DNA from 2 places in the Rhizobium sp. Leaf321 genome. Region 1 is predicted to be linked to the other one. Evidence: riboswitches for the same ligand, from Rfam matches in the RefSeq annotation. Region 1 holds a riboswitch; the other holds the start of a gene.
What was found. A riboswitch is a leader RNA that binds a small molecule or an ion and turns the genes downstream of it on or off. The one in region 1 is predicted to bind cobalamin.
Positions count from the first base shown of each region.

Region 2: linked by a shared signal. The riboswitch ahead of ASF70_RS01745 (DUF1636 family protein) and the one ahead of nrdH (glutaredoxin-like protein NrdH) in region 1 are both predicted to bind cobalamin.

Region 1 is NZ_LMOF01000004.1:39,581-44,577, reverse strand. It holds gene nrdF (class 1b ribonucleoside-diphosphate reductase subunit beta) at 1-178, opposite strand, end outside; gene nrdE (class 1b ribonucleoside-diphosphate reductase subunit alpha) at 195-2,348, opposite strand; gene nrdI (class Ib ribonucleoside-diphosphate reductase assembly flavoprotein NrdI) at 2,318-2,731, opposite strand; gene nrdH (glutaredoxin-like protein NrdH) at 2,742-2,966, opposite strand; cobalamin riboswitch at 3,217-3,439, opposite strand; gene ASF70_RS02815 (pseudoazurin) at 3,702-4,127, opposite strand; gene ASF70_RS02810 (ABC transporter ATP-binding protein) at 4,136-4,897, opposite strand; gene ASF70_RS02805 (iron ABC transporter permease) at 4,894-4,997, opposite strand, start outside.
Region 2 is NZ_LMOF01000003.1:23,365-28,361, forward strand. It holds gene ASF70_RS01735 (CbtA family protein) at 1-706, opposite strand, end outside; gene ASF70_RS01740 (CbtB-domain containing protein) at 721-897, opposite strand; cobalamin riboswitch at 934-1,135, opposite strand; cobalamin riboswitch at 1,194-1,420, shown strand; gene ASF70_RS01745 (DUF1636 family protein) at 1,522-1,950, shown strand; gene cobW (cobalamin biosynthesis protein CobW) at 1,947-2,984, shown strand; gene cobN (cobaltochelatase subunit CobN) at 3,006-4,997, shown strand, end outside.

The DNA of each region.
Region 1 (4,997 bases):
GCTTCAGCGTCGCCCAGGACGGGATGTCGTTCGACAACGGCACTTTTTCCGGCAGCCAGAAGTTCCCCGTCAGCCGGTTCCAGACGTCGAGGTCCTTGTCATCCTCGATGCGGTTCCAATTGATGGCGCGGACACGGTTCGAAGGCTGCGAGACTTTTGCTTTGACTTGGATATTCATGTTCGTTTCCCCCGGATCACAGTGCGCATGAAACGCAGCCCTGCACTTCCGTGCCGGACAGCGCCATCTGGCGAAGGCGGATGTAGTAGATGGTCTTGATGCCCTTCTTCCAGGCGTAGATTTGCGCCCGGTTGATATCGCGGGTCGTTGCCGTGTCACGGAAAAACAGGGTCAGCGATAGACCCTGATCGACATGCTGGGTGGCGGCCGCATAGGTGTCGATGATCTTCTCCGGGCCGATCTCGTAGGCGTCCTCGTAATAATCGAGGTTGTCGTTGGTCATGAAGGCGGCCGGATAATAGACGCGGCCGATCTTTCCTTCCTTACGGATTTCGATCTTCGACACGATCGGGTGAATCGAGGACGTCGAGTGGTTGATGTATGAGATCGAGCCTGTCGGCGGCACGGCCTGCAGATTCTGGTTATAGAGCCCGCCTTCCATGACGGCTGCCTTCAGTTCCCGCCAGTTTTGTTGAGTCGGGATATCAATGCCCGCCTTCTCGAAGATGGCTCTCACCTTTTCCGTCGCCGGCAGCCATTCGGTTTCCGTGTACTTTTCGAAGTATTCGCCGGATGCGTATTTCGAGTTCTCGAAGCCCTTGAAGCTGACGCCCTTTTCCATTGCAAGACGATTGGAGGCGCGCACCGCGTGATAGGTCACGGTGTAGAAGTAGATATTGGTAAAATCGATGCCTTCTTCCGATCCGTAGAAAATGCGCTCGCGGGCGAGATAGCCATGCAGGTTCATCTGGCCAAGGCCGATTGCATGACTGTCGTCATTGCCCTTTTCGACGGATGGAACCGACGATATGTGGCTCATCTCGGAAACGGCCGTCAGCGCCCGGATCGAGGTCTCGATCGTCTTGCCGAAATCGGCGCTGTCCATCGCGGCCGCGATATTCAGCGAGCCGAGATTGCAGGAGATGTCCTTGCCCATCCTGGCGTAGGACAGGTCGGCATTAAATTCGCTGGCTTCGCTGACCTGCAGGATTTCCGAGCAGAGGTTGCTCATGGATATGCGGCCGGCGATCGGGTTGGCACGGTTCACCGTGTCCTCGAACATGATGTAGGGATAACCGCTCTCGAACTGGATTTCGGCGATGACCTGGAAAAAGTCGCGGGCCTTAATCTTCTTCTTCTTGATGCGGCTGTCGGCGACCATCTCGCGGTACTTTTCCGTCACGGAGATTTCCGTGAAGGCAACACCGTATACGCGCTCCACATCATGCGGCGAGAACAGGTACATGTCCTCGTTATTCTTGGCGAGTTCGAAGGTGATGTCGGGGATGACGACGCCAAGCGACAGGGTCTTGATCCTGATCTTCTCGTCGGCATTCTCGCGCTTGGTGTCGAGGAAGCGCATGATGTCTGGATGGTGCGCATTGAGATAGACCGCACCGGCCCCCTGCCGCGCGCCAAGCTGGTTGGCATAGGAGAAGGAGTCTTCGAGAAGCTTCATCACCGGGATGACGCCGGAGGACTGGTTCTCGATCTGTTTGATCGGTGCGCCCATTTCGCGCAGGTTGGTCAGCGAGAGCGCCACGCCGCCGCCGCGCTTGGAAAGCTGGAGCGCCGAATTGATCGATCGGCCGATGCTTTCCATATTGTCCTCGATGCGCAACAGAAAGCACGAGACCAGTTCGCCACGCTGCTTCTTGCCCGCATTGAGAAAGGTTGGCGTTGCCGGCTGGAAACGGCCGGAAATGATCTCGTCGACAAGGTCACGGGCAATCTGCTCGTTTCCGCGCGCCAAGGCGAGCGCCACCATGCAGACCCGGTCCTCGTAGCGCTCCAGATAGCGTTTACCGTCGAAGGTCTTCAGTGTGTAGCTGGTGTAGTATTTGAAAGCACCGAGGAAGGTCGGGAAGCGGAATTTCTTGTCATAGGCGTGGTCGAAGAGATCGCGAACGAAATTGAAGGCATACTGGTCCAGCACCTCCTGTTCGTAGTAGCCTTCGACCACCAGATAAACGAGCTTTTCGCGCAGGTTATGGAAGAACACCGTGTTCTGGTTGACGTGCTGCAGAAAATACTGCTTGGCGGCCAGCCGGTCCATGTCGAGCTGGATTTTGCCAGCCTCGTCGTAGAGGTTCAGCATCGCGTTGAGGGCATGAAAATCCAGTTCGGATTCCGATGTCTTCAAAGGCTTCTCGAAGGTCGTCGCGTCCAAAATCGTTCCAATCCATGAGTGACATTGGCGACGTCTTCCTCTGTGCCGAGAAGCTCGAACCTGTAGAGGTAAGGCACCTGGCATTTCTTCGAGACGATGTCGCCGGCGAGCCCGAAGGTCGCGCCGAAATTGCTGTTGCCCGCAGCGATCACGCCACGGATGTTTGATCGATTTTCCGCATCGTTCAGGAAGCGGATCACCTGTTTCGGAACAGCTCCCTTGCCACCTTCGCCGCTGTAGGTCGGCAGGATCAGAACGTAGGGTGCCTGGACATGGAGGCTGTCGGACGGACTGATCGGGATGCGCCGGGCGGCGATCCCGAGCTTGGCGATGAAACGGAGGGTGTTTTCCGAACGGCTGGAAAAATAGACGATCTCACCCATCGCCACGTTCTCAAACCGCGAGCGTGCTGATCATGTCCGGACGAAAACCGGCCCAATGGGTTTCTCCGGCAATGACGACCGGCACCTGACGATAGCCAAGCCCTTGGACCAGTTCATAGGCATCTGCATCAACTGAAACATCGACGATCTGGTAGGAAATTCCCTGGCGGTCGAGAGCGCGGGTGGTGGCTGTGCACTGGACGCAGGCAGGCTTGCTGTAGACAGTGACGGGCATGGTGATCCTCGTATGATTTTGAAAAGACGCGCGACATCGACCGGACATCCGCCGATGCCCGCGCGACAAATCTGAAAAATGAATGACAGCCGCGATCAGCGGCCGGGCGTCAAAGCCCGCTACTCACGCGTATATCGAACTGAACAATGCGACATGGCTTCACCCCGAAGTTGATCGACAGGGATCAGGGGGAAGCGGCGCGCGCGGTCACATCCCGCACGTTACCCGCGACCTTCCGGACACCCCGCCCGTGGACGTTTTCGTTTGAGGCAGGTCTCCTGGCTCGCGGGTCGTCACATCCATCTCGCCTTCCCGAAGCCTTCCGGCCTCAGTGGCATTAATCGAGCGGATGCTCGTCGCTTACAGTTGCGGGGGCAGCTTCGGCATTGATCTGTCCGTCATGGACGTCACTCACCGTATTCCCGTCTTAGCTTCCGACTCGCATCGAAAGAACCTCTAACACTAGATATAGTATCTGACGTGAATTTTCCGTCAACGGCTATGACGGGTTTTCAACCGTTCGTTCGAAACCTGGACGAATTTATACTTGGCACTACGGTCTTCCCGCACGCGTGGCGAACGGATCAAAGACTAAAGAACTTATCACGTTGAGGTTGCAACGACGGATGCAGCATCCTGAAGCTACATCTTCGAGCAAGATGCCTTGATGGGTGCGTCACCAGTAGCGACGCCTTGATATGATGCGAACCAAACACTGTTAGTCGACTCAAAGGCTTATTGGCTCCGTTCGACTATCTGCCCGATGCGCTTTATCGCGCCGGGTCGCAGACCGTCGGGTATTTTCATCTCGGAAACTGTTAGATCCCCAACGCGGACGAGCATCACCATCCCCATGTCATAGTGCGGGGTGCACTTGATTCCGTAAAAGCCTAACTCCGTGAACGTGATTTCAATCTCCTCGTTGATCTTGCCTTTAAACGGCAACGCTCCCTGAGGAAGGAAGCCATCGATTGTCGCCGCATTGTGCCCACGCTGGCTCGCCAGGAACTTCACCTTGTCTCCTGGCTTCAGCGACAGGAAATCCGGCTCGAACGCCATGCCTCCGGTCTCGTTTCCATTTAGCATTCTCACCACGAAGGTTTCTGCCTGGGCAGCCAAAGGCAGCAAGCTCAAAACGGCGGCAAGAAAGATCGGTCGCATCGGGCACCTCATTGGATCGGTTGAAACCGGATAAAACTGGAGCCATCCGTGTCGGTGAGGAAACGGGCGCTCACGCCAAACACGTCCCGGATCAGATCGAGCGTTAGTACCTCTGAAGGCGATCCAATAGTCAGGAGGCGCCCCTTGGACATGACTCCGACGCGGTCACATGCCATCGCCTGATTAAGATCGTGAAGGGCGATCACCGACGTGACGGCCAGAGCCTTCACCAGGCGAAGGATGGAGATCTGATGCTGGATGTCGAGATGGTTGGTGGGCTCGTCGAGCAGCAGGATTTCTGGCTGTTGTGCAAGGGCCCGGGCGATGTGGACTCTCTGCCTCTCCCCGCCTGACAGCGTGTGCCAAGACCGCTTCTCCATACCCGCCATATCCACTCGAACCAGCGACTGCGCAACAATGCAGTCATCCTTTTCAGACCAAGGCTGCAGAGCAGACAGCCATGCGGTTCGGCCGAGCTCGACTGCATCGCGAACCGTCAGGCGTTCCGATGTGTCGCTCTGCTGTTCGACAAAGGCCAATGTCTGACCAATCTCGCGACGATTCATACGTCCCATCGGGTTTCCATTGATATGCACCTCGCCCGATGATGGGGAGAGGATTCCTGCTAGGAGCTTCAGTAGCGTCGACTTGCCAGACCCGTTTGGCCCGATCAGCCCCAGCGTTTCACCTTTGCGGACCTGGAATGATACGGACTCGACGATCCTTACGGCGCGCACCTGCCATCCGAGATCTTGAGCTTCCAGTATCATCGGGTACGCCTTCCACGAATGAGGATGAGCGCGAAGCCGGGGGCCCCGACGAGTGCGGTGATAACACCGATTGGCAAGACCTGGTTTGGAACAAGAATGC
Region 2 (4,997 bases), on a different contig from region 1:
CCTCACCAGCACGAAAACGCTCGCGAATGACGCCGGAAAGCGCTCCGAGAATGGCCCAGAAGACGAGGTTCGTCGCGTAGACGGCATTGACGAACCGCGCATGCAGTTCGATCGGCACCGCGGTTTCATGGGTCGGCGGCAGTGGTGCGCCGATGATGTGCGGAGCAACCAGCAGGACGACCGCCAGAGCCGCAAGAAGGGCGGAACGGGTATAGGCAAGCAGCCCGAGGGCCAGGGCGGTGCAGACTGCCGTCGCGATCCACCAAATCTGCCTCGGTCCGAGTTCGGCGACGGGCATGCCGGGAAGTTCCGGCGGCAGGCCGAGGCCGGGTGCAAGGCTGACGGTGAGGAAGCCGGCAATGCCGAACATCAACCCGCCGCGCCATCCGCCGAACCCGCCGAGTGCTTCGGCGATTGCGATAGCAACCAGCGCAAAACCGATTGCAGAAAGCGCATTGGCCGCAGCCGTGTAGGTAAAGCGCTCGATCCCGTCGGCAGGCGACCATGCCTCTTCGGCATAATCATGCCCGGCAGTATCAGGAGCAGCAGCATGGCTATGCCCTTCGCCGTTGCCGCCGGCGTGTTCATACGTCTCTGCCGCAAGGATAAGCGGCACGACGGAAAAGCTTTGCATCACGGTCATCAGGAGCCCGGACAAAAGCCCTGCGATCACCGCCGTGAGGACGATGTTACGAAACAGCGACATTGGGGAAATTCCTCTTAGTGGCAGGGGAAGGCCAGCGAGTGGCGCGTATCGTGGGCTGCGTTGTGCACGGCCTCGATATGCGAGAAGCCGACAAAACCGACGATGAACAGGCCGAGTATGGCCGTCATGCCAAGAGGAATGATTTTCGATGCGGAAACGCTGGCTGCACCGGCAGCAGAGTTCGTAACCATGGACGTCGTCTTTCTGCCCTCCACCCGAGGGCTTTCACTGTGCCTATCGTCTCCGGCAGGTCTCCTGGCTCGCGGATCGAACGCCTCTGACCCGCCTTCCCGGATTCCTCCAGTGGCATGTTGAGCAGAGACTTTCCGCTTACAGTTGCGGGGGCAGCCGCGGGTTTGACGCCAAGATGTCGTCGCACCGCATTCCCTTCGATGAGCCCTCTCGGGCACCAAAGACAGGGTCACTATAGACGGTTTCCCCAGACGGGCAATCGCCTTTGCGACATTGACACTGCCCTGCGACAAGGCTTAGGTGACTGCGATACGGTCCCTTGCCGGCAACGGTAGGGGCTAAGAGAGAATGCGGTGCGAACCCGGGATCGTCTTTAAGATTCCATGGTTCAATGCCGCGGCTGCCCCCGCAACTGTAAGCGGCGAGCCATCCTGCCACTATGGCCACTGGAGAAATCCGGGAAGGCAGGCGGATGGTGACGACCCGCGAGCCAGGAGACCTGCCGTTCGAAAACGTGCCTTTCCGGGCGGGGTGCTCCGGTAAAGCTTCTTTCACTCTGCAGGATTGGCTTGCCTTCCTGTCGTGCACCCCGATGTTATTGGCTTGGGCGGTAGTGCGACACGATGGTGATTGACGAACGAAAAGACGAGCGCGATGCGTCCGCAGACGGCCTTGCCGGCGAGCCGGATGTGACGATTTTCGTCTGCACCAATTGTCGCGAGGCATCCGACAGCGAAGCGCGCCCGGGCATCGGCCTGATGGCAGCACTTCGCGAGGCAGCTGCCGGCAAGCCGCTTTCGGTTAAACCCGTGACCTGTCTCGCCAACTGCGAGAAAAGCCCAAGTGCTGCCTTCAGACATCGCTCCGGCTGGTCCTATGTCTTTGGTCATCTGTCGCTCGACAATGTCGAGGACATCGTGACCGGCGCGATGATGCTGGCTGATGACGAGCGCGGTTTACTTCCCCTTCGCGGCCGCCCCATGTGCCTTCGCGGCAAGGGCATGACGGCCCGCATTCCCCCATTCCAGCACCACGAGGACCTGCCTTCATGAGCGTTTCATTCGACCGCGTTCCCTGCACCGTGATCACCGGGTTTCTCGGTGCCGGCAAGACAACGCTGATCCGTCACCTGATCGAAAACCTCAAGGGCAAGCGGCTCGCGATCATCGTCAACGAGTTCGGCGATGTCGGCATCGATGGCGACGTGTTGAAGAGCTGCGGCATCGAAAGCTGCCCTGATGACAACATTATCGAACTTGCCAACGGCTGCATCTGCTGCACCGTCGCCGACGACTTCGTTCCGGCGATCGACCAGATCCTGGCCCGCGAGCCCCGCGTCGATCAAATCCTGATCGAAACCTCGGGCCTTGCCCTGCCGAAGCCGCTCGTCCAGGCCTTCCAGTGGCCGGATGTGAAGGCCCGCGTCACCGTCGATGCCGTCATTGCCGTGGTGGATGGTCTGGCGCTCGCCCAAGGCCGCGTTGCCGACGATCACGAGGCACTGGAAGCGCAGCGCAGCCAGGATAGCTCGATCGACCACGACGACCCGGTCGAGGAAGTGTTCGAAGACCAGATCGCCTGCGCCGACATGATCGTACTGACCAAGACGGACCTTCTCGACCAGGCTTCGCTTGCCGCCGCTAAGGGCCGCGTCCAGGCGCATCTGCCGCGCGCGGTCAAGATCGTGCCGGCCGCAAACGGCGCCGTCGATCCGAGCGTGCTGATCGGTCTCGGTCTTGCCGTCGAGGACGATATCGAAAACCGCAAGACGCATCACGATGACCAGCTGGATCACGATCACGACGATTTCGACAGTTTCGTCATAGATATTCCAGCCGTTGCCGATGCGGACGAACTCGCTGCCCGCATTTCCGCCACGGCGGAAGCGGAAAACGTGCTGCGCATCAAGGGTTTTGTCGACGTTGCCAACAAGCCGATGCGCCTTCAGGTGCAGGCGGTCGGTTCACGCGTGAACCACTATTTCGACCGCGCCTGGGGTGCAGGCGAGACCCGACAGAGCCGCCTCGTCGTGATCGGCGAAAAGGGCATGGACCGTGCGGCGATCGAAAAGATGCTGGCGGCATAAGAGGTCTGTAGAAGGAAAAGGATGCATATTCTCGCCACCACTTCGTCGTCGCTTGACGACCTGATCGAGCCGGTCGACCTCAACCAGTCGCCGGCAGATGTGGTGGTGCTGTCTTTTTCCGGCAGCGACTTGAACGGCATTGCAGCGGGTTGGAGCGATGGCAAGGCGAGCCTCTGCCTCACCAATATTTCCGACCTGCGCCATCCGATGTCCGTCGACCTGTGGCTCGAAAAGACCGCTGCCCATGCGCGCTTCATCCTCGTGCGCATTCTAGGCGGCTATGATCGCTGGGCCTATGGCGCCGATCAGCTGTCGCGGCTGGCGAAGCGCAAGAAGATCCCGCTCGCGATGCTGCCGGGGGAATGCAGCATCAGCGACGACCGCCTGGCCGCTGCCTCGACCGTGCCCGATGCGATGCTGATGGACGTTCTCGCCTTCTTCCGCGAAGGCGGCCCGGACAATATGCAGCTTCTGGGGCGCCGCCTGGATGCGCTCGCAAGCGGGGACACGCAAAGCCTGCCGACCGCGACGCCGATGCCGAAGCGCGGCTTCTACAAGCCCGGCCACGGCATCTCGACCGCCGATGAGCTTACTGCTGGTTTCCCGCCCGATGCGCAGCGGCTGCCGATTCTGTTCTATCGCTCCACCTTGCTTGCCAATGATGCAGCACCGATCGACGCGATGTACGAGGCGCTGGCCGCCCGCGGGTTCGCACCGATGCCGATGTTTGTCGGCGGCTTGAAAGATGCCGACACCATCGGCTTTGTCGAACAAGCGATCGCAGAGCTCGATCCGGCGGCCATTCTCACCACGACAGCCTTTGCAAGTGCGACCGACGCCAACGGCGAGACGATTTTCGACCGCTCAGGGATTCCCGTCTTCCAGCTGGTGACTGCAACGACACGGCGCGACGGATGGGTGGAAGGCCGCCGCGGCCTCAACCCTTCCGATCTCGCCATGCATGTCGTGCTGCCGGAACTGGACGGCCGCATTCTTGCCGGCGCGATCTCGTTCAAGGCCGGCGACAAGACGGCCGATCTCATCAACCAGCCCGAACCGGACCGTATCGAACACGTCGCAGACCGGATCGCCGCCTTCCTGGCGATGAAGACCGTGTCCCGGGCCGAGCGAAAGCTCGTGATCCTGATGCCGGATTATCCGAGTGCGCCGGGCCGCACCGGTTATGCCGTCGGTCTCGATGTGCCGCAAAGCGTTCTGACGATCCTCAGCACGCTATTGACAGCCGGCTATTCTATTTCGGATATCCCGCAAACCCCGCGCGCGCTACTGGATCTCCTTGCCGCCAGGACGGCGCAATATCCGCTGGCAACCTACAGCCCTTCAGCTGGCATTGATTCCGCCTGGGGCGAACCCGCGATGGACGCGGATCTGGAAGACGGCGCCTACCGTTTCCGTGCCGCGCAATTTGGGAACGTCACGGTGGCGCTTGCCCCGGAACGTGGTCGCGATGCCGACCGGCGCACTGACTATCACAGCCCCGACCTGCCGCCGCGCCACGCCCTGAATGCCTTCGGTCAATGGATGCGTGATGGCGTTGGCGCCCATGCGATCGTTCATGTCGGCGCCCATGGCACGCTGGAATGGCTGCCGGGAAAGACAGTGGCGCTGTCGAAAGACTGCTTTCCGGAGCTTGTGACCGGCGGCCTGCCGGTCATCTATCCCTTCATCGTCTCCAATCCCGGCGAGGCGGCGGTTGCCAAGCGGCGCATTTCCGCAGTCACCATCGGTCACCTGCCGCCGGTTCTGGCCGGTGCAGGCCTTTCGGTTGAGCAGACGAAACTCGAGCTGCTGGTTGACGAATACGCGCAGGCCGACGGGCTGGACCGGCGCCGACGCGACCGGCTGGCGAAACTGATCGTCGAGACCGCGAGCGACTGCGGATTGGCATCCGAGGCCGGGATCACAGGGGATGACGACCCCGATACCGCGCTCAGCCGAATCGACGCGTTTCTCTGCGACCTCAAGGACTTCGCCATCAAGGACGGCCAGCAC